2 regions of the Clostridium sp. 29_15 genome follow, and region 2 is predicted to be linked to the other one. Evidence: predicted binding sites of a transcription regulator. Region 2 holds the regulator's gene; the other holds the start of a gene.

Region 1 (15,720 bases), on a different contig from region 2:
AATCATATATCTTCCAACATTCTTAGGAGTCCATGTACATTTTTGTTTTGCTGAATAATCCTGAATAGAGTTCCATACTCCATCATATCCTTCTATGAATTTATAATTTATTATATCTTTTAATTCAGATGAAACTGATATTTCAACTTCTTCATTTATAGATAAATCATTTTTTTTATTTAATTCTATTAACATATCCCCCATATACATGCACCTCTCTCTAACAAGTCCCTCTTTTACATATTTTCCCTAATGTAATTATACAGCAATTTTTTTAATTTTACAGTTGAAATTTGTCTATAAACTGTAAAAAAAGAATAAACCATACATTATTATCTATAGTTTATTCTAAGTTCCATCTATATTAATTAAAATAATGGAGATACCTAAACAGGCATCTCCATCTACAATTATTGTCATATTATTTTAATCTTGATTCTAATTCAGCTTTTAATTCTTCATAGCCTGGTTTACCAAGTAAAGCAAACATATTTTTCTTATATGCTTCAACACCTGGTTGGTCAAATGGATTAACACCTAATAAGTATCCGCTTATTGCACATGCTTTTTCAAAGAAGTAAACCATTTGTCCAAAGTAGTAAGCGCTTAATTCTGGAATATTTAATACCATATTTGGAACTCCACCATCATTATGAGCTAATAAAGTTCCTTTAAATGCTTGCTTATTAACAAAGTCTATTGTCTTTCCGGCTAAGAAGTTTAATCCATCTGTATCAACTTCTGCTTCTTCTAGAACAATTTCTTTAAGTGGATTTTCAACATTTAATACTGTTTCGAACATTATTCTTGATCCATCTTGAATGAATTGTCCCATAGAATGTAAATCAGTTGAGAAATCTACTGCTGCTGGGAAAATACCTTTTTGATCCTTTCCTTCTGATTCTCCATATAATTGCTTCCACCATTCATTGAAGTAATGTAAAGCTGGTTCATAGTTAACTAATACTTCTATATTTTTACCTTTATTATATAAAGCATTTCTCATAGCTGCATATTGATAACATTCATTTTCCTTAATTGAAGGATTTGAATACTTTTCTCTTGCATCTGCTGCACCTTGCATCATATCATCTATGTTAATTCCAGCTGCTGCAATTGGTAATAATCCTACTGCAGTTAATACTGAAAATCTTCCACCTACGTCATCTGGAATAACGAAAGTTTCATATCCCATTGTATCTGCTAAATTCTTTAATGCTCCTCTTGCTTTATCAGTAGTAGCATATATTCTAGATTTAGCACCTTCAACACCATATTTCTTTTCCATATAGTCTTTAAATATTCTAAACGCTATAGCTGGTTCAGTAGTTGTTCCTGATTTTGAAATAACGTTAACAGATATATCTTTTCCTTCAATTACTTCTAAAAGATCAGCTACATATGTTGAACTTATGTTATTTCCAACAAAGAATACTTGTGGAGTGTTTCTCTTACTGTTATCTAAAACATTATAGAAATGATTTTTAAGCATTTCAATTGCTGCTCTAGCACCTAAGTATGATCCTCCAATACCTATTACTACAAGTACATCTGAATCACTCTTAATTTTTTCTGCTGCTTTTTTAATTCTATCAAATTCAGCCTTATCATAATTAACAGGTAAATCTAACCATCCTAAAAAATCATTTCCTGCTCCAGTTCCTTCATGAACTGTTTCATGTGCGCATTTCACCATAGCTTCCATCTTTTCTATTTCAGAAAAGTCTGCATATGGCATTACTTTTGACAAATCTAAACTTAAACCTTTATTCATCTATTTACCTCCATTGAATCGTGAAATCATTAACATAGTTAATTATAACACATTTTATCTATTTGTATAAATTTTTAACAATAAAATCTTTATATCTTTAACTTAGCTCTTGAATTTTTGCATCTAATTCTTCTATATATTGCTCAAAAGTTAAATTCCTATCCATAATTTCTTTTGCCACTTCACTATTTCCTATATATCTATAATGCCATGGCTCATATAAAAAACCTGTTATATTCTCTTTTCCTTTCATATATCTAAGGATAAAGCCATATTTATAACAATTTTCCTTAAGCCATGCATAAGCTTCTGTAGAATCAAAATTATCATCCATATCTTGATAATCTTCACTTAATATATCTAAAGCTAATCCTGTCTGATGTTCACTTTGCCCTGGTTTTGCTGTATACCTATCTGCTTCTTCTTGTCCTTCATTTACAACTCTTGAATTATAAAGGCTCTCTTGTACCTCATAAGATCTATATCCTGAAGCTCCAAGTAAAGTTATGCCATCTTCCTTTGCTGCTTCAAACATTGCTTTTGCAGCTTCAGCTGTTGATTTTGCTAAATATCTTGTTTCAATATAACTTACAAAGTCTATTTCACTTAAGACAAGTTCATCTGGTACATAATCTGAACTTAAAGTATTATTTCTATTTACTAACATCATTAAGGAATTATTTTTTATGTTCAGTAATTTTTCTAATTCTTCATTATTATCTGATGCTTTTTCAGTCTCTCCTTCAGTTACTATATTGCTTTCATCTTCTAAGTGTATGTTATTATCTACCTCTGAAGTAAATATTTTATCTCTGCCTAATATAAGTGCTCCTGATATTACTATAACAATCAATAATGCAAATATAACTCCATCTTTTTTTTTCTTTTTAAAGTCCATTTTTTTCCCCTTTTCCAACTTATCCTATTTGATTTTATCATAACTTTTTAAATATAAAAAATTCTTTAAACTTATTTCACATATTTATTTTATACTAATTTGTAATTTTTCTTCAATCTATTTTTAAATAATGTCTATATATATCATAAAATATTCCTTAAATTTTATAAAAATATAGAAAAGGAACTATCGCTAACAGATTTTTTATCCGCTATTGTGACAGTTCCTTTTTATTAACTAATATCGAAAGTTATTTCCATATATACACTTTTAAATATATATTAAAAAATAAATGTCTTTCCTAAAAAATATAATATAACTATTATTCCTAAGATTATTCTATACCATCCAAAAACAGTAAAATCATGCTTTTTAACATAATCTGTTAGGAATTTAATTGATATCATAGATACTATAAAAGCTACGATCATACCAATTAATAATACTGATATTTCAGTTCCTGTAAATGTAAGTCCAAATTTTAATATTTTTAGTAAACTTGCCCCAAACATTACTGGTATCGCTAAGAAAAAAGTAAATTCTGTAGCTAACCCTCTTGAAACTCCAAATATTATTGCACCAACTATAGTTGCACCTGAACGAGATGTTCCTGGAAAAATTGCTGCAATAAGTTGAAATAATCCAATAATAACTGCATCCTTATATGTAATATCAGAAAGCTTTGTTTTCATAAACACTCTTCCTTTATTTTTCTTTTCAACTATAATAAATGCAATACCAACAATAATTAATGCTAATGCAACAGTTTGATAATTATAAAATAGTTCGTCAATCTTATCATCAAATAATATTCCTACTATTGCTGCTGGAATACATGCAACTACAATTTTAAACCACATTTGAAAAGTATCTTTTTTTACTAAGAATTTTTCACTTGTTGAAAATGGAAACAACTTTTTCCAATAAAGTACTACAACAGCCATTACAGCTCCTAATTGAATTACTACAAAGAACATTTCTTTAAATGCAGGTGACACATTAAGTTTGATAAATTCATCAACTAAAATCATATGTCCTGTACTACTTACTGGTAGCCATTCTGTAATTCCTTCAACAATACCTAGTATTATTGCCTTAAAAATTAATATAATGTCCATAGTTAACTCCTTATTTCTTTTTTTATTGATTTAACTTTAATATTTTATCATAAAAAACATTACATAAGTTATATTATTTATTACATTTATCTTAATTCCTGTAAAACTTATCTTTTATTTCACAAAAAAAATTATCATAATCATCTTACATCTTTTTTCAGATTATAGCATTTAGAGTCTAGTCCAAGTCAACAACAAATGATTTTTTGTTTCTTTATAGCTTTAAAATCCTCGTACTTCTTGAAAAAAATTAATGATAATTGTAGAATAAAAACTGATTTACAAAAAATATGCGCTATACTCCACTTTATAGGAGACAGCAGCAGGAGGTAATTTAAATATGAAAACATTAAATTTTGACGTGCGTCGTATGTGCCAATTGGCCTTATTGATTGCACTAGAACTACTTATGGGCTATACTCCACTTGGTTATCTGCAATTAGGATTTATTGCAGCCTCTCTTCTTTCCATTCCAGTAGCAGTAGGAGCTATTGTTTTAGGACCAATTGAAGGACTAATACTTAGTTTAGTCTTTGGTCTTATAAGTTTTGCTAAAGGATTTTCCAGCACTGGCTTGATGACACAAGCTATGTTCTCAGCCAGTATTATTGGTAGCTTTATTGTTACTGTAGGTGGACGTATTTTAATGGGATTATCCACTGGAGCTATTGTCTTAGGTCTAAAAAAACTTCTACCAAAACATGATAATTTTCGTTGTTTAATTGGTAGCATATCAGCTCCTTTACTAAACACATTTTTTTACATGAGCTTATTAATGCTAATTTTTTATAATACTGAATATATACAAGGATTAAGTCAAGCTACTGGTTTAACTAATCCATTTTTATTAATATTATCTATGGTTGGTGTACAAGCTTTGATAGAAACTGCTATTTGTTCTGTAATTTCTTTTACTGTAAGTAAAACACTATTACTTTATTTTAAAAAAAATTAAGCAATTTCTTTTAAAGAATAAAATCAACCTTTATAAAAAAGCAGTTTTGATATTTCAGTGAACTGCCTCTAAAGGAAAAGCTGTAAAACCCTTGTAAACAAAGGCTTTACAGCTCAGTTTCAACTATTCAAATTCTATAGTAGCTGGTGGTTTTCCTGTGCAATCATAGAATACACGGTTAACTCCATTAACTTCATTTACTATTCTAGTTGTTACTTTTCCAAGTACTTCCCATGGAAGATCAGCAGATTCTGCTGTCATGAAATCACTTGTAGTTACTGCTCTAAGTGCAACTGCATAATCATAAGTTCTTTCATCACCCATAACTCCTACAGATCTCATATTAGTTAACGCTGCAAAGTATTGCCCGATTTCTTTATCTAAACCAGCCTTAGCAATTTCTTCTCTATAAATTGCATCAGCTTCTTGAACTATCTTTACCTTTTCAGCTGTTACTTCACCAATTATTCTTATACCTAATCCTGGTCCTGGGAATGGTTGTCTGTATACTAATTTTTCAGGTATACCAAGTTCTAATCCTGCTTTTCTTACTTCATCCTTAAATAATAATCTTAAAGGTTCAATTATTTCTTTAAAATCAACATAATCAGGAAGCCCACCAACATTATGATGAGATTTTATCACTGCTGAATCACCAAGACCACTTTCAATTATATCTGGATAAATTGTTCCTTGAACTAAGAAATCTACCATACCTATTTTCTTAGCTTCTTCTTCAAATACTCTAATGAACTCTTCACCAATAATTTTTCTCTTTCTTTCTGGATCTTCTACTCCAGCAAGAGCTTCATAGAATCTATCTTGTGCATTTACTCTAATAAAGTTTAAATCATAGTGTCCTTCTGGCCCAAAGATAGCTTCTACTTCATCACCTTCATCTTTACGAAGTAAACCATGATCAACAAATACACATGTTAATTGCTTACCAATTGCTTTTGATAAAAGAACTGCTGCTACTGATGAATCAACACCACCTGATAATGCACATAGTGCTTTACCATTACCAATTCTTTCACGAATTTCTTCAATTGATTTTTCAACAAAAGAATCCATTGTCCAATCTCCAGCACAATTACAAATATTGTACACAAAGTTTGATAACATCTTAGTTCCTTCTTTAGTATGCATAACTTCAGGATGGAATTGAACTGCATATAAGTTCTTTTCTACACATTCCATAGCTGCCACAGGACATACTGGAGTACTTCCTACTATATTAAAATCTTCTGGAGCTTTTTCTATATAATCTGTATGGCTCATCCAACATATAGTCTTGTCTTGTACACCTTCAAATATTTTTGATTTTGCATCCACACTAACTTCTGTTTTACCATATTCACTAACTGGAGCAGTTGCTACACTTCCTCCTAATAAATAAGCCATTAGTTGTGATCCATAGCATATTCCTAGCACTGGTATTCCAATATTAAATATTTCTTTATCACATAGCGGTGAGTTTTCACCGTATACACTATTAGGTCCACCAGTAAATATTATTCCCTTTGGATTCATTTCTCTTATTTTTTCTATACTTAAATTATACGGATGAACCTCACAATATACATTACATTCTCTGACTCTTCTTGCTATTAACTGATTATACTGACCACCAAAGTCAAGCACTAGTATTAATTCTTTCTTCATTGAAATCCTCCTAATGTCCTTTTATAGTATTACTCTCTAACGCTATAGTTTGGAGCTTCTTTTGTTATATTGATATCATGTGGATGGCTTTCTCTTATACCTGAAGCAGTTTGAACCACAAATTTAGCATTTTCATATAAATTATCTAATGTTGGTGCTCCTAAATATCCCATACCTGATTTTATTCCACCTAATAATTGGAATATAGTATCTGATACTGGTCCCTTATAAGCAACTCTCCCTTCAACGCCTTCTGGTACAAATTTCTTTGTTCCATTTTGGAAATATCTATCACTAGATCCTTTTTCCATAGCTGCTAAAGATCCCATACCTCTATATACTTTGTATGTTCTTCCTTGATATATTTCAGTTTCTCCTGGAGATTCCTCACATCCAGCTAGCATTGAACCCATCATACAAACCTGTGCCCCTGCTGCTAAAGCCTTAACTATATCTCCTGAATACTTTAATCCACCATCAGCAATAACAGGAACACCATATTTTCTTCCTTCTTCTACACAATCCATAACTGCTGTTAATTGTGGAACACCTACACCAGCAACTATTCTTGTTGTACAAATTGATCCTGGTCCTATACCAACTTTAACACAATCAGCTCCCGCTTCAACTAAGTCTCTTACAGCTTCCGCTGTAGCAATATTACCTGCTATTATTTGAAGTTCTGGATAAACACTCTTTATTTTTCTTACACCTTCAATAACACCTTTACTATGTCCATGCGCTGTATCAAGTGTAATAACATCTACTTTTGCTTTTACTAAGGCTTCAACTCTTTCCATCATATCGTTAGTAATTCCTACTGAAGCTCCACATAAAAGTCTTCCTTTACTATCTTTTGCTGCATTAGGATATGCCTTTGCCTTTTCAATATCTTTTATAGTAATTAATCCTTTTAAATTGTTATCATCATCTATTAAAGGAAGTTTTTCTATTTTATGCTTCTTTAAGATTTCTAAAGCTTCTTCTAAAGTAGTTCCTTCCTTTGCTGTTATTAATGGGCTCTTTGTCATTACTTCATCAAGTGTCTTATCATAGTTTGTTTCAAAAACTATATCTCTATTAGTTATTATTCCAACTAATTTAGTTCCTCTTGTTACAGGAACTCCTGAAATTCTATATTTAGCCATTAATTCTAATGCTTGTCTTACTGTGTTATCTTCATTTAAGAATATTGGATCAGTAATTACGCCATTTTCCTGTCTCTTAACTCTATCTACTTCTATAGCTTGTTCTTCTATAGTCATGTTCTTATGGATTATACCAATTCCGCCTTCTCTTGCCATAGCTATAGCCATTTTAGATTCAGTAACAGTATCCATACTTGCACTCATTAATGGTATATTTAATGATATTTTCTTTGTTAATTTAGTTTTTAAACTAACTTCATTAGGTAAAATTTCTGATTTGTTTGGTACTAATAACACATCATCAAATGTGTAAGCAGTTTTAATAATTTGAGCCATTGTTATTCCCTCCAAATATATAAAAATATGTAATAATTGCTAATATAATCTATTTAATTGTAAAAAAAAGCACATTAACCTTTAAGTAAGGTTAATACGCCTAATAATCTTAAACTTATTCTATAAGATATAAAGACATTTAATCTTACTTATAGTCGGAAATTAATGGTTTCCGGTAGAAACGCCCTGCCATATTCAGGGTATATATAAGTTTTCATAATGTTTGTTGCCTTGCGATTTTTTTTTTAATTATAGAGTATTTACTTTATATTGTCAACATTAAAACAACTCTAGCAAATCTATTTTTCTCCACTTTTGACATATCATAATTTACCCTATTATAATTACCACCATTGATGATACCTATAATCTAATGTTGCTAGTAAAAGCTTCCCTCATTATATAATAAAAATGCTATATTTTCATCAATGATATATACCAGTTAATTATTTCTGTACTATATAATAATGAAATAATTGCTCCTATAGCTAAGTATGGACCAAATGCTATTTCTGCTTTTCTTTCCTTAAACTTTAATATCAAGAATATGCTAGCTATAATTCCTCCTAAAATAAATGCTATAAACAAAGCAAGCATAAGCCCTTTAATACCTAAAAATAATCCTATAATTAAAGCAATCTCAATATCACCTTCTCCCATACCTCCAGTAAAAAATACTATTGCTCCAATAACTATTACTCCTAAAGCTCCAGCTAACAAATTTTCCCAGGGTATTTGCCATGAAATTAATAAATCTATTATCTCTATAAAGACAAAGGCTCCTATCCCAAAGATGGTAGTGGATTTATATATGTAGTGTGTTTTTAAATCAATACCTGCAATAACTATTAAAAGAGAACTTAATAAAAACCCTTTTAATGAATCAATTGAATTTCCATAATTACAGTATATAAGAACATATAATAATGAATTGAGCATTTCAATAAGAGAATATTTAATAGATATCCTCTTGCCACATCCTCTGCATCTCCCCTTTAAAAATAAATAACTTAAAAGAGGAATTAAGTCATAGCCCTGCAATTTATAGCTACAAGTGGTGCAATGAGATGATGGAAATATAATGGATTCTTCTCGTGGAATTCTATAAATACATACATTTAAAAAACTACCTATACATAATCCAATAATTGCAATGAATATAATCTCCAAATATATAACACTTCCTTTATATTTATAATAATTATTAAAATTATTAACATTTTAGTAATAATTTATAATGTATTAAAAATAAAAACTTTAATGAAAATATAAAAAAACACCAAACAATTTTACTTGCTTGGTGTTTTTTTATATTAATACATTCCATCCATTCCCATTCCTGGAGCTGGTGCTGGAGCTTCCTTTTGTGGAATATCTACTACAGCAGCTTCTGTTGTTAAGAATGTAGATGCTACTGATGCTGCATTTTGAAGTGCTGATCTTGTAACCTTTGTTGGATCAACAATTCCTGCTTGAAGCATATTTACATATTTATCATTTAATGCATCATATCCAATTCCTGCTTCACTGTATTTAACTTTTTCAATGATTACTGAACCTTCAAGTCCTGCATTTATAGCAATTTGTCTCATTGGCTCTTCTAGAGCTTTAACAATTATATTTATACCTACTTGTGTATCATCAACTTCTGAAGTTAATTCTGCTACTTTATTAATTGCATTTACATAAGCAGTTCCACCACCTGGAACAATTCCTTCTTCCACAGCTGCTTTTGTAGCTGCTAAAGCATCTTCGATTCTTAGCTTTCTTTCTTTTAATTCAGTTTCTGTAGCAGCTCCAACTTTGATTACTGCAACTCCGCCTGAAAGTTTTGCTAATCTTTCTTGAAGCTTTTCTTTATCAAATTCAGAAGATGTTTCTTCGATTTGAGTCTTTATTTGATTTATTCTTTCTTTAATAAGTGATTTTTCACCTTTTCCATTTACTATTGTAGTATTTTCCTTAGTAACTTTTACACTTTCAGCTTGACCAAGCATATCTAAAGTTACTTCCTTTAAATCTCTTCCTAATTCTTCTGATATAACTTCTCCACCTGTTAAAACTGCTATATCTTGTAGCATTTCTTTTCTTCTATCACCGAATCCAGGAGCCTTAACAGCAACACAGTTAAATGTTCCCCTTAACTTATTAACTACTAATGTAGCCATTGCTTCACCTTCAACATCTTCTGCAATGATTAAAAGTTTTCTACCATTTTGAACTATTTGTTCAAGTATTGGTAAAATTTCTTGTATGTTAGTAATCTTCTTATCAGTTATTAAAATTAATGGGTTATCAAGTAATGCTTCCATCTTTTCAGTATCAGTTGCCATATAAGGACTTACATATCCTCTATCAAATTGCATACCTTCTACTACATCTAATTCTGTTCCCATAGATTTAGATTCTTCTACAGTGATAACTCCTTCATTTCCTACTTTTTCCATAGCATCAGAAATAAGAGTTCCTATTTCTTCATCAGCTGCTGATATGGCTGCAACTCTTGCAATATCTTCCTTACCAGCTACTGGCTTTGATATATTCTTTATTTCTTCAACTGCCACATCCACAGCTTTTCTTATACCACTTCTTATAAGTATTGGATTTGCACCAGCTGTAACATTCTTAAGTCCTTCTCTTATTATAGCTTGTGCTAAAAGAGTAGCAGTAGTAGTACCGTCTCCCGCAACATCATTAGTCTTTGTTGCCACTTCCTTAACTAATTGTGCACCCATATTTTCATATGGATCTTCTAATTCTATTTCTCTTGCTATAGATACACCATCATTTGTGATTAATGGTGAACCAAACTTCTTATCTAATATAACATTTCTTCCTTTAGGTCCTAATGTAACCTTTACTGTATTAGCTAGCTTATCAACACCAGATTGCATAGCTCTTCTTGCTTCTTCTCCAAATTCAATCATTTTAGCCATAATAATTATCCTCCTTTTTATTCAACAATTGCTAATATATCATCTTGTCTTAATATTATATATTCTTCTCCAGCAACTTTTACATCTGTTCCTGCATATTTTGAATATAAAATCTTATCTCCAACTTTTACGTCCATTTCTACCCTTTTGCCATCTACAACAGCTCCTGGACCTACAGCCATAACTTTAGCTTCTTGTGGCTGTTCTTTAGCTGTACCTGTTAGAACTATACCACTCTTTGTAGTTGATTCAGCCTCTAGTTTCTTTATAACAACTCTATCTCCTAATGGTCTAATATTCATTTAAAAATACCTCCTATCACTTTTGTTAGCACTCACCATCTCAGAGTGCTACTATCTATATTTTTATAATATATCCTTTTTCCTTACTTTTCAAATATTACTTTTTTTATTATTGCCTTTTAATGGTTAAATATAACTTAATATTTAAATTTATATTTTATTTACTCTATGTTTCTTATCATTCCTTCATTTTTTAAAATTTTATATATTTTACATTTAAAGTAAATCTTTTGATGTATATTTCTATCATAAGATTTATATTTTCTAAATCACTTATTTACTATAACTTTTCTCTCAAGATTAATGTCTTTAAATTTTTCTAACTTTTCATTTTTTATTACCGCTTTTATAGGAGATCCATTATTTATCTTAACAAAGGCTGCCTTAGCTTTAGCAGGTGTAACTATTGTTCCAGCTCCATTTATACATCCACCTTCACACATCATACCTTCTATAAAATTACCTGAAAGTCTACCTGCTTTGGCCATGGTCATTGTCTTCTTACATTCTAAACCTGAAACTTTTACTGGCTTGAAGTCAATGGTTGCTCCACTATCTTTAACGTAATTTTCTATAGCTGCTGTCAATCCTCCTGACATACCAAAGTTTCTACCAAATACAGAACCATCAGTAACATCATCTTCCTCACATTCATATGGATTAACTGCAAAGGCAGCGTATAATGCTAAAAGTTCTTCAAAAGTAAGTACATAATCAACAGCACCTTCAACACCATTTCTAATAGCTTCTGCTTTTTTAGCTGTACATGGTCCTATAAATACTATTTTTGCTTCTGGATCTTGTGCCTTTACATATTTAGCTGTTGCTACCATCGGTGATACAGTACCTGAAATCTTTCCTACTTCAGTAGATACTGTCTTTTCAATAAAGCTTAAAAATCCAGGACAGCACGAATTAGTCATATATTTATCACCATTTTCCATTCTTTCAATAAACTCATTGCTTTCATGAACAGTTACTGCATCAGCTCCTAAAGCAGCTTCTATCATATCCACAAAACCAAGCTTTTTAATGGAATTTCTAATCTTACCATAATTCATTGCTGCTCCAAATTGTCCTGTAATTGCTGGTGCTACTATGGCATACATTCTTCTTCCTCTACCTAACCTCTTAGCCACTGGTACTATCAAACTCTTATCAGAAATAGCACCAAAAGGACATGCTGTCATACATGCTCCACAATTTACACATTTTTCTTCTTTTATCATTGCTCTTCTATCTTCAGGATTAATATCCAAAGCTCCAGTAGGACAAGATCTCTTACATGGTCTCATAACTTCCGATATAGCATCATATGAACATGCTTTTTTACACATTCCACATTCTCTACATAGCTCTTGATTAATATATGCCTTTCCATTAACAATGCTTATTGCACCAAAATTACATGCTTCTTTGCATCTATGAGCAATACAATTTCTACATGAATCTGTTACATTATACTTATTAATTGGACATCTATCGCAGGCTGCCTCAATAACATACATTATTTGTTCATCTGGCCTTATATCAACAAGCTTATACTCAACCTTATCTCCATCAGCTAAACATCCTGATGCAAGCTTTGCTCTTTCTAAAACTATAGCTCTTTCTTTATATACACAACATCTATATGTGGGCTTATTCCCTTTAATAACTTCATATGGAATCTTTTCAATATTATTTAAAGTTACACTATCTTCTTTAGCAAGTTTTGCTACTGCTGTTAGAACCTCATGCTTAAGTTTTTTAAGTTGAGTTTCAAATTGAAACATATCTTTTCCCCCTATCAAATCCTTCTCAATACTCCACATAATATTATACTACATTTTGTTAATTTATTATATATTTTCATAATTATGTAATTTAAAACTATAAAAAATAGTCAATACACTAAATATATTGACTATTTTTACCAATTATACATTAATACTATTTTCTCTTGCATAATAGAATAAATATTGTTGCGCTAAACCTGAAAGTTCACCAAATTTCTCTCTACCAAATACTCTTATCTTATTTAATGAAACATCTGGTGCAACATAGAAATGAATCATTGCTCTCTTAATCCATACATCTACTGGGAAAGCAGACTTTTTCCCCATAGAGAAAAGCATGATGCAATCTGCCACCTTAGCACCTACTCCTTTAAAAGCTTGTAATGCAATATGACATTCATCTGTTGGAAGTGACATTATATACTCTAAATCATACATCTTTAATTCATCAGTTAACTTTCCTGATTTCTTTGCTTCTAAAGCCCTATTTATATTATAAATTGTATCAATTATGTATTTACTTCTGAAAGATGCTCCTGTTTCTTGTATATCTTCAAGTGTTGCTTTCTTTAATTGTTCTGGTGTTGGAAAAGCATGATACACTTCACCTTTATACTCTATCTTATCACCAAACTTTTCTGAAATTTTCTTAATAGTCTTCATTATTGAAGGAATACTGTTTCTTGCTGAAATAATAAAACTGATTACCATTTCAAAAGGATCTTGGTTTAATAATCTTATTCCATAACCAAATTCTATAGCTTGTTTTAATAAGTCATCCTTACTTAACTCTTCTTTTAATGGTCCATACTCTGTATTTAAATCAAAATAATTTTCCCATATATTTTTGAAGTCATCCATATTAGTATTGTGAATTATTACCTGTTCATCTTCTTGAGTAATCTCTATTACTCTCCTATTAGACACAACTATATAATCAGTATCAGTAACTCTCTGCCATCTAAAGCACTGTCCACATTCCAATATTTGTTTAATGTTAAAATTCTTAACACCTTTTATTATCACTGAATCATTTGACTCTATTATTTCTCTATAATCCATAAAACACCTCATCCTTTGCTCTATTATTTATATTTTATCTTTAACTAATATCTTGATTATTACTCAACAACTTTTATAAGCTATAAATAATACAATTATCTATTAACAATAATTATTTCTTATATTATAACGTAAAAAAATAAAAGTATCAAAAATAGAGATATAAAAAATGCTGCTAATTGATAATTAAGTAGAAAACTCATAGAGTTTCTTTAAAATATAAAAAGGAATTTCCCCTTAAGGAAACCCCTCATTAATTTTTAATTCTTAATTATTATTGATAATTAAAGAATCCTCTTCCGCTCTTTCTTCCAAGCCAACCAGCTCTAACATATTTTCTTAATATATTACTTGCTCTATATTTTGTATCTCCTGTTTCTTTATATAATACATCCATAATAGCTAAGCATACATCAAGACCAACTAAATCTCCTAGTGCTAAAGGCCCCATTGGGTGATTTGCACCATATTTCATAGCTGTGTCTATATCTTCTGCTGAAGCAATTCCTTCTTGAAGGATAAATGATGCTTCATTAATCATTGGAATAAGTATTCTATTAACAACAAATCCTGGAGCTTCTGCAACTTCAACTGGATTCTTTCCTATAGCTTCTGATAATTCCTTTACAGTATTAAAAGTTTCATCTGATGTAGCTATTCCTCTAATAACTTCAACAAGTTTCATTACTGGAGCTGGATTGAAGAAGTGCATTCCAATAACTTTATCAGGTCTCTTAGTAGCTGAAGCCACTTCAGTTATTGATAAAGAAGATGTATTGGAAGCTAATATTGTGCTTTCCTTACAAATACCATCTAATTCTGCAAATATAGATTTTTTAATTTCCATATTTTCTATTGCTGCTTCTACAACTAAATCACAATCTGCTGCTAAGTTCATATCAGTTGTTCCTGATATTCTTGAAAGAACTACTTCCTTTGTAGCTTCATCCATTTTTCCTTTAGCAACTAATTTACTTAAGTTTTTATTAATTCCAGCTAATCCTCTTTCAACAAATTCATCTTTTATATCTCTTACAATAACTTCATAACCTTTTTGAGCAAAAGCTTGAACTATTCCTGCTCCCATAGTTCCAGCACCTAAAACAAAAATCTTTTCCATTCAATTCCCCTCCATAACTTTTAATGAATAATGAAAAATTATTGATAAAATTCTAAACTAGTTTTTTCTTCATTTTTAATTTTTACGCTTCTTGAATTTCTTTTAATTGAGTAATCATTTCTGGTATTACTTTATTTAAATCTCCAACTATTCCATAGTCAGCAACATTCATAATTGGAGCTGTTTCATCTTTATTAATTGCTATAATCATATCTGAATCTTGCATACCAGCAACATGTTGAATAGCTCCTGAAATACCACAAGCTACATATATTATAGGTTTAACAGTTTTTCCTGTTTGTCCAACTTGATATGCTGCATCTATCCATCCTTTTTCAACAGCTGCTCTAGATCCAGCCACAACACCACCTAAAATATCAGCTAACTGTTTTAATAATCCAAAATTTTCTTCAGAACCTACTCCTCTTCCCCCTGAAACTATTACCTTAGCTTCACCGATATCAATTATTTCTTTATTAGCTTTAACTATTTCTAAAACTTGAGTTCTTATATCTGAAGATTCTATTTGAACTTTAACATTTTTCACAACGAATTCAGTATTCTTTTCAGTAGATTTAGCAAAAACCCCTGGTCTTACAGTGGCCATTTGAGGTCTATGATCTGGGCA
Region 2 (15,720 bases):
TTCCTTTTTTGAAGTCTAGCAAATATTTAATCATTGCTTACTTCTCTCTTTCTAATGAATAATCTCATTGTCTTAAGCATAATATATAGACCAAAAAATAGTTTTATAAATCCTACTTGAACTTTCTCTTTCTCGCAGCTTCTGATTTCTTCTTTCTCTTAACGCTTGGTTTTTCATAGTGTTCTCTCTTTCTAACTTCTGAAAGAACTCCAGCTCTTGCACATTTTCTCTTAAATCTTCTTAATGCGCTTTCAAGTGTTTCGTTTTCTCCAACTTTGATTTCTGACATCTATTATCCCTCCCTCCGCTAGCTCAATTTAGTCCGACAAACTAAAGCTACAGGCTTAATAACACATACTATATTATACTATAGTTTAACTTAAAATGTCAATAAAATTTATTTTTCTTATTAGCCTGGTGGCCACTTCATATCCCTTGCACCTAACACATGGAAATGCATATGTCCTACAGTCTGACCACCCTGTTCTCCACAGTTATTTACTATTCTATAGCCCGTTTCATTAATTTTTAACTCTCTTGCTATTTTATTAATAACAACAAATATATGTGAAACAACTTCTGCATTTTTTTCTGTTATATCATTAGCACTTACTATATGCTCTTTTGGTATAACTAAAAAATGAACTGGCGCTTCTGGACTAATATCATAAAAAGCTAATACTTTTTCATCTTCATATATTTTTTTTGAAGGTATTTCACTTTTTATAATCTTACAAAAAATACAATCACTCATAAACTTCACCACCCTTCTTTATAATTAAACGTTATAGTAATTAGTTAAGTAGCCTTTGGATAGTTAAACACTTCCATAGTTAAAATTAATACTTCACTAATTAATAATCGTAGCGTTATTCAGTGTTTAACTATAAGAGATCTCCAATAGCATATTCTCCCTCTGCTTTTTCAATCTTTATATCTACTATTTTACCAGTTATATCTGCTGCCATACAATCAATCTCAACTTTTATATAATTTTTCGTATACCCTTCAAATATATTAGGTCTATCTTTTAATTCTTTTTCAACTAAAATATCCATTTCTTTTCCTACAAACTTTTCAATAAAGTCATGTTCATTTTTGTTACTAAGTTCAATTAAAAGCTTACTTCTTTCATCTTTAGTCCTTCCATCAATTTGATTAGGCATATCTGCTGCCTTTGTACCTTTTCTTGGACTATATTTAAATACATGTGTTTTTGTCAACTTAATATCTTGTAAAAATTTATATGTTTCATTAAATTCTTCTTCAGTTTCTCCTGGGAATCCAACAATTACATCTGTAGAAATCGATACATATGGTATCGCTTTTCTTATGTTTTCTACAGCCATTTTATATTCCTCAGCTGAGTATCTTCTATTCATTCTCTTTAACACTGTATTACATCCACTTTGAAGAGATAAGTGGAAGTGAGGGCATAACTTCTTAAAACCTTTGATTTTTTCAATATTTTCTTCACTAAAGAATCCTGGTTCTAATGAACCTATTCTTATTCTTTCTATACCATCAATAGCTTCAATGTCTTCAATTATAGTAAGAAGATTTACTGTACCTTCTAAATCAAGACCATATGATGCTGTGTGTATACCTGATAAAATAACTTCTTTAAATCCATTAGTTGCTAATTCTTTTACTTCTTCTATAACTTTATTTGGGTCTTTTGAACATACAGACCCTCTTGCATATGGTATTGTACAGAAAGTACAGAATCTATTACATCCATCTTGTATTTTTAAGAAAGCTCTTGTTTTATCTTGATATTCTTCTATCTTTAAATCTTCAAACTTCTTATTTTTAAGTACGCCTTCTACATGAACTTGAGGCTCACCTTCTTCTCTAGCCTTATTTACATAATAAACTACATCTCCTTTATTACGTGTTCCAAGGACTACATCAACACCTTCTATTGCTGACACTTCTTTAGGAGACATTTGTGAATAACATCCTACAGCAGCTATTATAGCCTCTGGATTGCTTCTTCTAGCTCTACTTATAATTTGTCTTGATTTTTTATCTCCCATATTTGTAACAGTACAAGTGTTTATTACATATACATCAGCAAAAGTATCAAAGTCTACAACTTCATACCCCTCTCTAATAAATTTTTCAGCCATTGCTTCTGACTCATAAAAATTAACTCTGCACCCTAAAGTAGCAAATGCAACTTTCATTAAATAATTCCTCCTAAATCTCCAAGCTCATATTGAATTAATGAAGCTGCCGTAAAACCAGCAGTTTCCGTTCTTAAAATTCTGTTTCCTAAAGTAACTATATGAGCTCCTATTTCTTTCAATTTTAATATCTCATCTTCCTCAATTCCACCTTCAGGTCCAATAAATATTCCTACTTCACTAATTTCATTTAATGTAGCATTTTCTTCTCTTAATTTATTAATCAACGATTTTATGCCAAACCCTTCTGCATTTTCATAAGGAACAATTATTAAATCTAACTCCTTCATACTTTCTAATGCCTCATCAAAACTTATAGGTTCTAATACCTTAGGCACTATACTTCTTTTACTTTGCTTTGCTGCCTCTAATGCTATTCTATTAAGCCTATCTAGTTTTTTAAATTCACCTTTCAGTTTTACATCAACTCTTAAAGTTATTACAGGTATGAAATCACTAATTCCTAGCTCTGTTCCCTTTTGTACTATTAAATCCATCTTTTGAGCCTTTGGAAGCCCTTGATATAGGTGTATTTTAACAGGACTTTCATTGTTTACATCTAGCTTCTCAAGTATTTCAAATTCAACTTCTTGTTTGCTAGTAGAGCTTATCACTGCAAGGTATTCTGTACCTTGACAATCGTTCAAAACAACCTTTTCTCCTGCTTCTATCCTTAAAACCTTAATAATATGCTTAACATCTTCACCTATTATTTTGGCTATATTTTCACTTATTAATTCTTTAGGTGTAAAAAATTTATGCATTTTCCTTAGCTCCTATAAACTATTTTAATTTAGCTACTATACAATTCCATTCTCCATCTCTGTTCTTTTCTATAACTTCAAACCCAGTAGCTTCTAGTTTTTCACATACCATTTCCACTCTATCGTGAATTATTCCTGATGTAATAAATATACCATTATCCTTTAATACTCTCTTAACATCATCTGTTAATATACATATTATTTCTGCTAATATATTAGCAACAACAACATCAGCTTTACCATCTATTACTTCCACTAAGTTTCCTTCTAAGATTTCTATGTTGTTTAATTTATTGTATGTTACATTTTCCTTTGATGATTCAACAGCTACTGGATCTAAATCTACCCCAACTGATAATTTTGCTCCTAATTTAGCCGCTGCAATTGTTAATATTCCTGAACCACATCCTACATCAAACACTGTAGCATCTTCATTTACATATCTTTCTAATGCCTGTATGCACATTCTTGTAGTTTCGTGAGTTCCTGTACCAAATGCCATGCCTGGATCTAATTCAACCACTAATTCATTGCCCTTTGGCTCATACTCTTCCCATATCGGTTTAACCACTATTCTTTCTCCAACTAAAACTGGTTTATAATATTGTTTCCAAGTGTCAGCCCAATCTTTTTCATATTTAACTTCACTTTCAACCTTTCCTTCACCAACGTTTATTCCCAGTTCTTTTATTTCATTAACCTTTTCTTCTATATATGTAACTATCTCTTCAACATTATCTTCTTCTGAGAAATAACCTTTTACTACAGCTGCTTCTCCTCTATGTTCTAAAACATTAATATCAGCAAAATCCCAAGTTAAAGGTCCTTGCTCTCTTCCTAATATATCATTAGGGTCTTCTATTGCAACTCCCTTACAATCTAATCCATAAAATATTCCTGCTATTGGTTCTAAAGCTTCACTTATTGTTATAACTCTAACTTCTACCCAAGTGCCATTCATCTATATCATCCTTTCTTCTTTTTAACATAATGACTAATACTTTATTTTACACGGTATGACAAATAAAGTCCACCCTATTTAATTGAAATTTGATAATGGATAATTATCTATATTTTAAAATCTAATATAAAAGGAACTCATCAGAGTCCCTTCCTTAATTTTTCATTTTCAATTACTAACTTATCAATTATTTTAGTTTGCCACCATATCCTTATTGCAATCTTCAATTTCTCCTTCCTCTATCTTATCATTTTCCTTTATCCTTCCATTTGCTATATTAAACAGTATTGAATTAGCAGCAATAAACAACATACCTAACTGAGGCGCATAAACACTACAATCTACTAGTCCTTGAATTATAACCATCATATTCAAAGCAGTTAATAAACATACATAATGATCATATCTTATATATATTATCATCAAATCTTTAAAAATTTTAATTTTAACAAAAATATATATACTAAATGCTAAAATTCCACCAGAAACTAAAAAAGTTAACCAAATATTATGTGAATGAATTACATTGCCATTATTATACATGAAGTCAATTCCATGCTCTAATGTTCCTAGTGCTCCCCATCCTAACAACGGCTTTATTAAAAACATTTCAGCTGAACCAAACCAAATATCATAACGAGAACTAAAAGATGTTCTCAATTCATCTATTACAGTTATTGAATTAATTCTTCTTTGAAAAAACACAAATGATACTATAACAAATATAATGGTCATAATCATTATTATACTCTTCTTAGTTTCTCTATTTTTATCCACCAAAAAATAAGCTCCCATAGATGATAATAGAGCAATAAAAGCTCCTGTTGATTCAGTTAGTAGTAACGCTACAGTCATAAGTACCAATAAAAGATTTAACTTTTTATTTTCAGTTTTATCACTATGACCATCTTTTAAAAACATGGCTATTAGTATCATACTGCCAAACCATGCACCTGTCATATTAGGATTTCCATATGTACTAAATATTCTATGATTTTCTTTCCCATTAAAAATAAATACTATCTTTTCTACAATACCAATTAAAGCTGTTAAGGATGATAGCTTTAATAATAACCTTAAAACATCATTCACCCTCTTTTGAGTTACAAAATATTTCTGACTTAATATGGCTATCCCTATATAGATTAATAGTAAAAAAGAGCCACATACAGATAAAATGCTTGCATTCACCACCCCACTAAGGAAAAAGCATAAAAAAAGTAACATCAAACTTACAGTTAGATAGTTTTTAAGCACCTCTGCTTTTTTCTTATATAAGATATATATCCCATATATTCCAGGTATAACTGCTGTAAAAGGTGATAATACTACCATTAAAACAAATAAATTCATAATAACCACCATTAAGATATTATTTTTGAAATCAGCTAATTAATCCTTCAAATAATATTCTTTAATTCCTTATTGTTTTTGGTATTTACTTTTTACTTATTAATATTATTAACCTTTAAGTGTAAATCTATAATTATTTTAGAGATAGTTTTTAATTTTTACTAAAAAATAATAAAGGCTTAATTACAATTTTATTTATAATTAAACCTTTTTATTCTTTATTTATTATATTGTAGAATTATGAATTTAGTCTTTATCCCTTGCTCTGTAAACATTCTTTCATGCTCTGTAACTACATTTCCTTCAAATCCACTGTTATGTAAATCCCTTGTGATAAATTTTGTTTCCAAATTACATTCTTTAAAGTATTCTAAAGATTCATCAAACAGCTCATCATCATCTGTCTTAAACCAGATTTCTGAACCATCCTTTAAAAATTTTTTATATTTTTCAATTTGTCTAGGATGAGTAAGTCTTCTTTTTTTATGTCTATCTTTTGGCCATGGATTACAGAAGTTAATGTATATTCTACTTATTTCATCACCGTCACCTAACATGTTATCAATTATAGCAATTTCTTGTGACATTAATGCAACATTATCTATTTCTTGCCCCTTTTTCTCATAAGCTGCTTCAATATTTCTCTTAGCTAACACTAAAACTTCATCTTTTATATCTATAGTAATATAGTTCTTATCAGGATTTTCTGAACTATGAACAGCCATGAATGTTCCTTTTCCACATCCTAATTCCATGTATATAGGCTTATCATTGCCGAAAAACTCTTTCCATCTTCCTTTATACTCACTTGGATTTTGTATAAAGAACTTACATGCCTCTAATTCTGGTCTAGCCCAAGGCTTTTTACGCATTCTCATATTTTTTCACTCCAACTTCCATCTATAATCAATAAATTCCTTCTAACTATTCCTTGCTATAAATTAATTATACAGATTTATAGACTTATTTCAACAACAAAAGAAAGTTAGACTTTATAAAATACTTCTATAAACATAGAAATATTAATCTAACTTTCTTTATACTATATATTCTAACTATTATATTTTTCTACTAGTTCTTTAAAATCATCATTTTTAACGCTTATATATTCTCTGAAACTCTTATTACTTTCTTTTAAAATATTAGATAGTTCTAGCATAAATTTAGGTATATCTCGTTTTAAAATTTCTCCATATTTTTCAGCTAATCTAACTTCATTTGCTTTATGACTTCCATCAACAAATAACTCAAAACATTCTAATAATTCATTATCTACTCTTTTTTTCTTTCCAGCAAAACCTATTGCTCCAATTTCTTGAGCACCACAAGAATTTCCACATCCTGATATATATACTTTTGGAAGATACTTAGTATCTCCTTTATTTTCTTTTACATAAGTAATCATTTCTCTTAAAGTGTCTTGACTATCACAAATTCCTATTTGGCAAGTTGGTACACCTATACATGAAATACTTTGTTCGAAATCACTTTCTCCACCCATATCTTTAGTAATTTCTAAAAGATCTTTAGCTTCAACTCCATTAAGGTTTCTAAAATATATTCCTTCTGTTTTAGATAATCTTATCTCTGGTGATTCACATGTTTCCAGTATCATTATTATCTCTTTTAAATTTTCTAATGCTATTTGCCCTCCAACTGGATGTAAATATACACTATATAACCCTTCTTGCTTTTGCTCAATTAATCTATTATCAATAATATCAACTTTTATACCTTTTTTTGTATTTTTAATTTCTTCACACTCTAAACTTAATCCACCTTTAGCTTTAGCTGCTTCCACATGTTTCTTATAACATTCTATAAAACCTTCTTCACCTAATTTTTCAACTATATATCTAATTCTTGCTTTACTCTTATTTTCATAATTACCTTCTGAAATAAAGAAATCTACCATTCCTTGAACGTAATATAAAACTTCATTTGCATCTATTAATTCTGGATAAACTAACGCTTTTTTAGGATTTCTTCCTAGGCCTCCCCCTACATATACTCTAAAGCATTTTTTCCCTTCATTATTTACAGCCATAAATCCTAAATCTTGAACTGTACAACATGCTGTATCCTCTTCTGAGTTAGAAAATGCTACTTTTATTTTTCTTGGTAATTTATATGAAGTTATTCTCTTCATAAAATAATTATCACAAGCTATAGCATATTGAGTTACATCAAATGCTTCATTTTTATCTACTCCAGATAAAGGAGATAGTGCTACATTTCTTGGATAATTTCCTCCAGCACCTCTTGTAAAAATATTATAATTTAATGCCTCTTCCATTAAGCTACATGTATCATCTATAGTCAATCCATGATATTGAATAGATTGGCGTGTTGTAAAATGTAAATATTCTACTTCATATTTATTAGCCCATTCATATATTTTCTTTAATTGATCTAAGGCTATAACTCCAGAAGAGGTCCTAAGTCTAATAACAAAATCTTTTTGATTTCTTTGAGCATATACTCCAAATCCGCATGATATTGATCTAAAATCCATTTTTGACATATTCTTATTTAGAAATTCATACCCATTTTCTTTAAAAGGCTCTATTTCACATAATATCTCTTTTTTTATTTCTTCCATTGCTTCACCTCATACTAATCTTTTCTATCTTTACTATGCCTTCTTATTTAAATAAATATTCAAAATATATTATATATTGTTTTCATATTTCTACAATATTTTTTTTATTTTTTATTATATTAAAGAAGTAAAAATTTTATAAATTCCATTGATTTTTGTAATTTTTTTCTATAAACTTAACTTAAGTAAACATATACATAAATTAGGAGGATAATATGGAAAAAGAAACACAATTTGATTCTGAAATATCAATTAAAGAAAAATTCAAAGCTTTATCTCCCAAAGAAAAATATAGCTATATATGGGAATATTATAAAATTCATATAATTATTACATTACTTTCTATAGTAGGACTAGCTTCTTTCATTCATACAATGATGACTAAAAAATCTACTTACTGTACCATAACTTATTATAATTCTTATATAGATGAAAATCAGTTATACTCCCTTAGGGATACACTTAATGATCTACTTATTGAAAATCCTGAAAAGTCAACAATACTTATTAATCCTATCTGGAGTGACTCAAATACTGGATATAGATTAACCCCTACTGAAGAAATCGCTATAAAAATAGCTGCTAAAGAAATTGATCTTGCCATTGTTAATGAAGAATACTTCAATGCACAAGTATCACAAGATATGTTTGAAGATATCTCCACTATAGATGGTTTTGAAAACTTAAATATTCCAGAAGAACTGCTTGTTAAAGCTTCTGACTCAAATGATACTGAAGGTATATATGGTATTAAAATAGATTCTTTAAATTTACTTAAAGAGATTGACTTTCCTTCCAAGGATAATATCCTTACAATCATTGTTAACTCCGAAAGAAAAGAACATGCCATGGAGGTTTTAAATGTATTAACGAAATAAACAGCCTGTCGCTTTAAATACAACAGGCTGTTTTTAATTAAAATATATCTATTTTTTAAAGATGTTTTTAAATCCTTTTTTGTGTTGAACTTCAACATTGTCTGGTTCTTCTCCGCAAGCTTCCATAAATGCTTTTAATGCTTCCACTTGCTTTTCATTTAAATTCTTAGGAATTTCAACTACAACTTTTACGTACTGATCTCCTCTTCCTGAACCATTTACTCTTGGAACTCCTTTTCCTTTTAATCTGAAAAGTGTACCTGATTGTGTTCCTGCTGGAACAGTATATTTAACATCACCATCTACTGTAGGTACTGTTATTTCACATCCTAATGCAGCTCTAGACATAGATATATGAGTATCTATATAAATATCATGTCCACGTCTATCAAATTTACTTGATCTAGCAACATTGATTCTTACATATATATCTCCTGGAGGCCCTCCGTTAGCACCGTGCTCACCTTGTCCTCTAAGTGGTAGTACATTTCCTGTATCAACACCTGCTGGTATCTTAACATTTATCTTTCTACTCTTTCTTACTTTACCTTTTCCTGCACATGAATGACATGGTTCTTCAACTACAGTTCCTCTACCTCCACATCTATCACATGTAGATGTAGTTACGAAGTTTCCTAATGGAGTTTGTCTTTGAACCCTTACTTGCCCTGAACCATTACATGTTGGACATGTTTTTGGAGATGTTCCAGGTTTAGCTCCTGATCCATGACACTCTCCACAGTTTTCACTTCTATTAATTGTGATTTCTTTTTCAACCCCAAATATAGCTTCTTCAAAGGATAAATTAATAGTGTATTCTAAATCAGCACCTTTAACCGGTCCATTTCTTCTTCTTGATGAACTTCCGCCACCACCAAAGAAACTTTCAAAAATATCTCCAAAACCACCCATATCATTGAAGTCAAAACCACCAAATCCACCTGCTCCAAATCCACTTCCATCAAAGTCAGCTGATCCAAATTGATCATATCTTGCTTTCTTTTCAGGATCAGAAAGTACTTGATAAGCTTCATTTATCTCTTTAAACTTAGCTTCTGCTTCTGTATTTCCTTGATTTTTATCAGGATGGTATTTAATAGCTAGCTTTCTAAAGGCTCTTTTTATTTCATCTTCACTTGCCCCTTTTTGAAGGCCAAGCACTTCATAATAGTCTTTACTTGCCATCTACAAATGTCACCACCTTATTACAAATTTACCTTTATATAATAACATTATAATAATAATTATTAAATACTGTACTTTTAAAAAGGGAAGACGACTTTTGTCTTCCCTCTAAATTAATTTAATTATTTGTCATCTTTAACTTCAAAATCAGCATCTACTACATTGTCATCGTGAGCTGTACCAGCATCTGCATTTGCTCCACCCATATTGTTTGGATCAAATCCTTCAGCACCTTGTTGTCCTCCAGCTTGTGCATACATCTTAGAAGATATAGCATAGAATTCTTGATTTAATTCATCCATTGCTTTCTTAATTGATTCTAAATCTTCACCATCTTTAATAGCCTTTAATGCATCTAATTTAGCTGTAACCTTAGCTTTATCATCAGCAGATACTTTATCTCCTAATTCTTCTAAAGTTTTTTCAGTTTGATATACTATTTGATCAGCATTATTCTTAACTTCTATGCCCTCTTTTCTCTTCTTATCTTCTTCAGCAAATCTTTCTGCTTCTTTTACTGCCTTTTCTACTTCTTCATCTGAAAGGTTAGTTGAAGCTGTAATTGTGATGTTTGCTTCTTTTCCTGTTCCCTTATCTAAAGCTGAAACTTTAACTATACCATTTGCATCTATATCAAATGTTACTTCTATTTGTGGGATTCCTCTTGGAGCTGGAGCAATTCCTGATAGAGTAAATCTTCCTAAAGTCTTGTTATCAGCTGCCATTTGTCTTTCACCTTGAACTACGTGAATTTCCACTGATGTTTGACCATCTGCTGCAGTTGAGAAAACTTGACTCTTCTTAGCTGGAATAGTTGTATTTCTTTCAATTAATGGTGTAGCTATACCACCCATTGTTTCAATTCCTAATGTTAATGGTGTAACGTCTAATAATAATACGTCTTTAACTTCTCCAGTTAATACACCTGCTTGTATTGCAGCACCTACAGCAACACATTCATCTGGATTAACTCCCTTAGATGGTTCTTTTCCTGTAAAGTTCTTAACTGCTTCTTGAACAGCTGGTATTCTTGTTGATCCACCAACTAATATAACCTTGTCTATTTGACTAATTGAAAGTCCTGCATCTGCTAAAGCTTTCTTCATTGGTTCGATACTTCTTTGAACTAAATCATGAGTTAATTCATTGAATTTAGCTCTAGTTAAATCTAAATTTATGTGCTTTGGACCTGTTGCATCAGCAGTGATGAATGGTAAGTTAATATTTGTTTGCATTGAAGATGATAATTCAATCTTAGCTTTTTCAGCTGCTTCTTTTAATCTTTGAAGAGCCATCTTATCATTTCTTAAATCAATACCATTTTCTGCTTTGAATGTTTCAGCTATATAATCCATAACTTTGTTATCAAAGTCATCTCCACCAAGCTTAGTATCTCCATTTGTTGATAATACTTCGAATACACCATCACCTAATTCTAGTATAGATACGTCGAATGTACCACCACCTAAGTCATATACGAATATCTTTTCGCTGTGATCTGTTTTATCTAATCCATAAGCAAGTGAAGCTGCTGTTGGTTCGTTTATTATTCTTAATACTTCTAATCCAGCTATTCTACCAGCATCTTTAGTTGCTTGTCTTTCAGCATCATTGAAATAAGCTGGTACTGTGATAACTGCTTGAGTTACTGGCTCACCTAAATAAGCTTCTGCATCAGCTTTTATCTTTTGAAGAATCATTGCTGATATTTCTTGTGGTGAATATTCTTTATCATCAATATGAGTTTTATGGTCTGTACCCATCTCTCTCTTTATTGAAATTATTGTATGATCTGGATTAGTAATCGCTTGTCTTTTAGCTACTTGACCAACTAATCTTTCTCCGTTAGCTTGGAATGAAACTACTGATGGAGTAGTTCTTGCTCCTTCTGAGTTTGCTATTACGACTGGTTCTCCACCTTCCATAACTGCTACACATGAATTTGTTGTACCTAAGTCAATACCTATAATTTTTCCCATAATTATTTCCTCCTAAATTTCTATCTATTAAAATTAAACTAATTTGCTACTTTTACCATTGAATATCTTATTACTTTGTCACCTTTCTTATATCCTTTCAGGAATACTTCAGCAACAACGTTTTTATCTAAATTTTCATCTTGAATATGCATTACTGCTTGATGCATATTAGGATCAAATCCTTCTTCAACACTTATCTCTTCAACTCCAAGTTTTTCAAGTGAAGTTTGAAATCCTTTAATAGTCATTTCAATTCCTTTTTTCAAATCTTCAACGCTTCCATCAACTGCTAAAGCTCTTTCAAGATTATCTACTGTTGGAATAACTTCTTTTAATACATCTGCACATGCATCTGCATATATTCCTTCCTTTTCTTTGGCAGTTCTCTTTCTAAAGTTTTCATATTCGGCTGTAACCCTTAATAATCTATCTTTAAATGCTTCAACTTCTTTTGAAAGTTTATCATTTTCTTCTTTTAACTTTTTAACTAAAGCTAAATCAGTTTCTTCATTGTTTTCAGCCTCATTAACCTCTTCAGTACTTTCTGTTATAGCTTCTGCTTCATCAATGATTTCTTCATTTAAATCTTTATTTTCTTCCATTCAATACACCTCTTCTCACACTACTCAAGACTCTGATTTCTTAAACTTTTATTTAGTTCTTTTATTACTTGAGCCATTATTGAAATTACTTTTGAATAATTAATTCTCTGTGGTCCAATTAAACCTATATTACCAATTGGTCTTCCACCTAAACAATATTCTGCTGTTATTACAGAACAATCTTTTGCTTCTGGAATATAATTTTCATCACCAATCTTTATGGTAATATCACCACTTGGCTCTAATAATTCAATAACACAATCTTTATTACTTATAAGTTGAAGCATATCTTTGACTTTTTCAATATCGTTATATTCTGCATAATTGAAAAGATTGGTAGTTCCTTCAACTAATAAATCTGATTTTGTACTTTCATTTAAACTCTTATATAGAGCTGGAAGTATTGCATTAAATAAATCATCAAATCCCTTAAGTTCTTCCTTTATTTCATTAATCACCTGTAGATTTATTGCATCTATTGTTAGGTTTTTTAACTTAATATTAAGAACTTCATTGATTCTATCTAATTCACTTTCCATAGGCATATGTGATACTCTTATTCTATGGTTTTTTATAACTCCACTATCTGTAACTATTATAGCTACTATATTGGACTTATCAATACCTATAAGCTGCATCGATACTATCCTGCTTCTTTTCATAGAAGGAGTTTCCACTATACAAGTTAAATTAGTTAACTCTGATAATAGCACACATGCTTCTTTTAATACCTTATCCACTTCATACATAGCTGAATTAATGATATATTCCTTAATTCTAAGCTCTTCTTCTCTTGTAAGCTGTTCCCTCTGCATCAATTGATCTACATATAATCTATAGCCTTTACTGGAAGGGATTCTGCCTGCAGATGTATGAGGCTGCTCTAAATATCCCATCTCCTCTAAGTCGGCCATTTCATTCCTAATAGTGGCAGATCCTATACCTAAGTCGTATTTTTTAGCTATTGTTCTTGATCCAACAGGTTCACCTGTCACAATATAGTCGTTTATAATGGCTTGGAGTATTCTAATTTTTCTATCATCAATAGCCAATCTCATCACCCCTATTGTTAGCACTCACTAACACCGAGTGCTAATGACTACAATATCAATATATTCTTATTCGCTTTTTTTGTCAATTTCATATTTTCTCATATTATGCCACCTATTATTTACTATTTAAAATAGTGTGATTTTTTCTCTTTTTTTCTTTAAATTACTCTTATTTTCTATTCAATCTATTTTTCTAATATAAAGTCTGACATAGCCTCATTTGCTAAGCTTATTCCTTTTACCGTCAAAGATAATTTATCATCTTTTAGCTCAAGAAGACCTCTTTTAATATTCTTCTCTATTATATTTCCATATATACTGTCTATATCAGTGTTAAACTTTTGCTTAAATTCCATTTTACTTATACCTTCATTAAGTCTTAATCCCATAAACATATATTCTTCAATTTCATCTTTAATGGTATTTTTATATCTATCAATTTCAACACTTTCATTTTTTTGTATTTTTTCAATATAACTTTTTACATCTGGATTATTAACAACCCTAAAGCCATCTATATACGAACTAGATGACGAACCCACTCCTATATATTCTTTAAGTTTCCAATAAACTTTATTATGTTCACATTCTCTTCCTTCTAAGCTATAGTTAGATATTTCATACTGATTATAACCACCACTACCAAGTAGATCTTTTGTTAGTTTATCCATTTCTCTTTCCTCTTCTTCAGATGGTAAATTTAATTTATCCTTCATATGCAATGTATAAAAAGCAGTTCCTTCTTCTATGATAAGGCTATATGATGATATATGCTCTGGCTTTAAATTACAAATCTTTGCAAGGGTATCCTTCCATAAATCCACTGTTAAATTTGGCAGACCATACATAAGATCTACGTTTATATTATTAAAACCCAGTTTTCTAGCTAATTTATAATTATCTACAAATTCTTCATAAGTATGTATTCTTCCTATTATTTTAAGGAGTTCATTATTACATGACTGTAAACCAAAGCTTATTCTATTTATTCCACCATCTTTCATGGCAATAAGTTTTTCCTCATTAACTGTACCTGGGTTACATTCCATGGTAAACTCCATATCATCTACAAGCTGAAGCTTATTTACTGTTTCAAGAAGCTTTTTAATTTCATGTACTTCTAAATATGATGGAGTTCCTCCTCCAATAAATATACTTTTTATCTTATATTGCTGACACTTATTTAATATCTCTTTACATAAAGCTTCTATATAAGCTTCCCTATACCTCTCCTTTCCTGCAAAAGATGGAAAATCACAATAAAAACACTTCTGCTTGCAAAATGGTATATGTATATATAAACTTGTTTCCTTCATTCTTATTCCTCCAAATTTTTATAGCACTATAATTTTCTTTTTAACGCATTAGTAACGACGTATATAAGAAGTGGCTAATTTATTAGTATCCCATATTCTAAAAATTTTATAATTTTCTAAGCGTAAAAAAAATAATAGCCACTTACACTATGGCTATTATTATATATTACTTTATGAAACTATACTATTTTAAATCAATACTGCTTTTTTATATCCTTTTTTCATTACATAGCTTCATTTTGCTATCTTCCTTTACTAAATAGCAATTCATTGCTATGAAAGCTATAACACACAGCATACTACAAAGCAAAAAAGAAGTTCCTAATGAATAATCAGCAACTAATCCTATCAGCGGGTTAATAGCTGCAGAAACCACACTACCTATTACAGAATATATGGATAAAATCGTTGCCCTCTCTCCGGTGGTTACAGACTTATTTTCTATCTCCATGACTATTGGTGCAAACAATGCATCACTTAGTGAAATACTCATTACCGAAATAACACTTACCACTGCTGATGTTGTTCTCCACAATATCAACGTTGCTACTAAAATAATTAAATATAATATATTTATATATTTTCTTTCACCTAAGATTCTTTTAAAGTAATATGATTTCCCTGTAATCAAAGATATTATTTGAGAAAGAGCTAATATAATACCAAATTTTTTTACGTCTATACCACAACTAATATATTTATTTTGATTTAAATATACGGTTATGCCTTGTACGATTTCCGAAAATAAGGTAATTGAAATAATAAATACGATAATATTCTTATTATTAAACGTTTCTTTAAAATTCATTTTTATACTTGCATTTTTTTCATCCTTAGGA

What was found. The regulator HrcA, encoded in region 2, represses chaperone genes, less so after heat shock. The targets are predictions, from matches to a motif close to TGTTAGCACTCNNNNNNNNNGAGTGCTAACA.
Region 1: a site for HrcA is predicted at 11,156-11,186, ahead of groES (co-chaperone GroES). Genes of this name have one in related genera too.

What each region holds. Positions count from the first base shown of each region.
Region 1 covers NZ_MNRT01000021.1:102,931-118,650, reverse strand. Annotated here, with positions in the region: gene BHW04_RS03780 (triple tyrosine motif-containing protein) at 1-204, opposite strand, end outside; gene BHW04_RS03775 (glucose-6-phosphate isomerase) at 422-1,774, opposite strand; gene BHW04_RS03770 (M15 family metallopeptidase) at 1,872-2,672, opposite strand; gene BHW04_RS03765 (undecaprenyl-diphosphate phosphatase) at 2,954-3,790, opposite strand; gene BHW04_RS03760 (ECF transporter S component) at 4,131-4,745, shown strand; gene guaA (glutamine-hydrolyzing GMP synthase) at 4,869-6,410, opposite strand; gene guaB (IMP dehydrogenase) at 6,440-7,894, opposite strand; purine riboswitch at 8,027-8,124, opposite strand; gene BHW04_RS03745 (prepilin peptidase) at 8,309-9,064, opposite strand; gene groL (chaperonin GroEL) at 9,208-10,830, opposite strand; gene groES (co-chaperone GroES) at 10,848-11,132, opposite strand; gene BHW04_RS03730 (4Fe-4S dicluster domain-containing protein) at 11,402-12,907, opposite strand; gene BHW04_RS03725 (DNA-3-methyladenine glycosylase family protein) at 13,052-13,972, opposite strand; gene BHW04_RS03720 (3-hydroxybutyryl-CoA dehydrogenase) at 14,247-15,092, opposite strand; gene BHW04_RS03715 (electron transfer flavoprotein subunit alpha/FixB family protein) at 15,175-15,720, opposite strand, start outside.
Region 2 covers NZ_MNRT01000041.1:62,956-78,675, forward strand. Annotated here, with positions in the region: gene rpsU (30S ribosomal protein S21) at 113-289, opposite strand; gene BHW04_RS10420 (histidine triad nucleotide-binding protein) at 410-754, opposite strand; gene mtaB (tRNA (N(6)-L-threonylcarbamoyladenosine(37)-C(2))-methylthiotransferase MtaB) at 885-2,189, opposite strand; gene BHW04_RS10430 (RsmE family RNA methyltransferase) at 2,189-2,953, opposite strand; gene prmA (50S ribosomal protein L11 methyltransferase) at 2,973-3,914, opposite strand; gene BHW04_RS10440 (O-antigen ligase family protein) at 4,107-5,267, opposite strand; gene trmB (tRNA (guanosine(46)-N7)-methyltransferase TrmB) at 5,486-6,145, opposite strand; gene BHW04_RS10450 (nitrite/sulfite reductase) at 6,319-7,869, opposite strand; gene BHW04_RS10455 (hypothetical protein) at 8,085-8,747, shown strand; gene dnaJ (molecular chaperone DnaJ) at 8,796-9,932, opposite strand; gene dnaK (molecular chaperone DnaK) at 10,055-11,911, opposite strand; gene grpE (nucleotide exchange factor GrpE) at 11,950-12,513, opposite strand; gene hrcA (heat-inducible transcriptional repressor HrcA) at 12,534-13,565, opposite strand; gene hemW (radical SAM family heme chaperone HemW) at 13,751-14,881, opposite strand; gene BHW04_RS10485 (MFS transporter) at 15,090-15,720, opposite strand, start outside.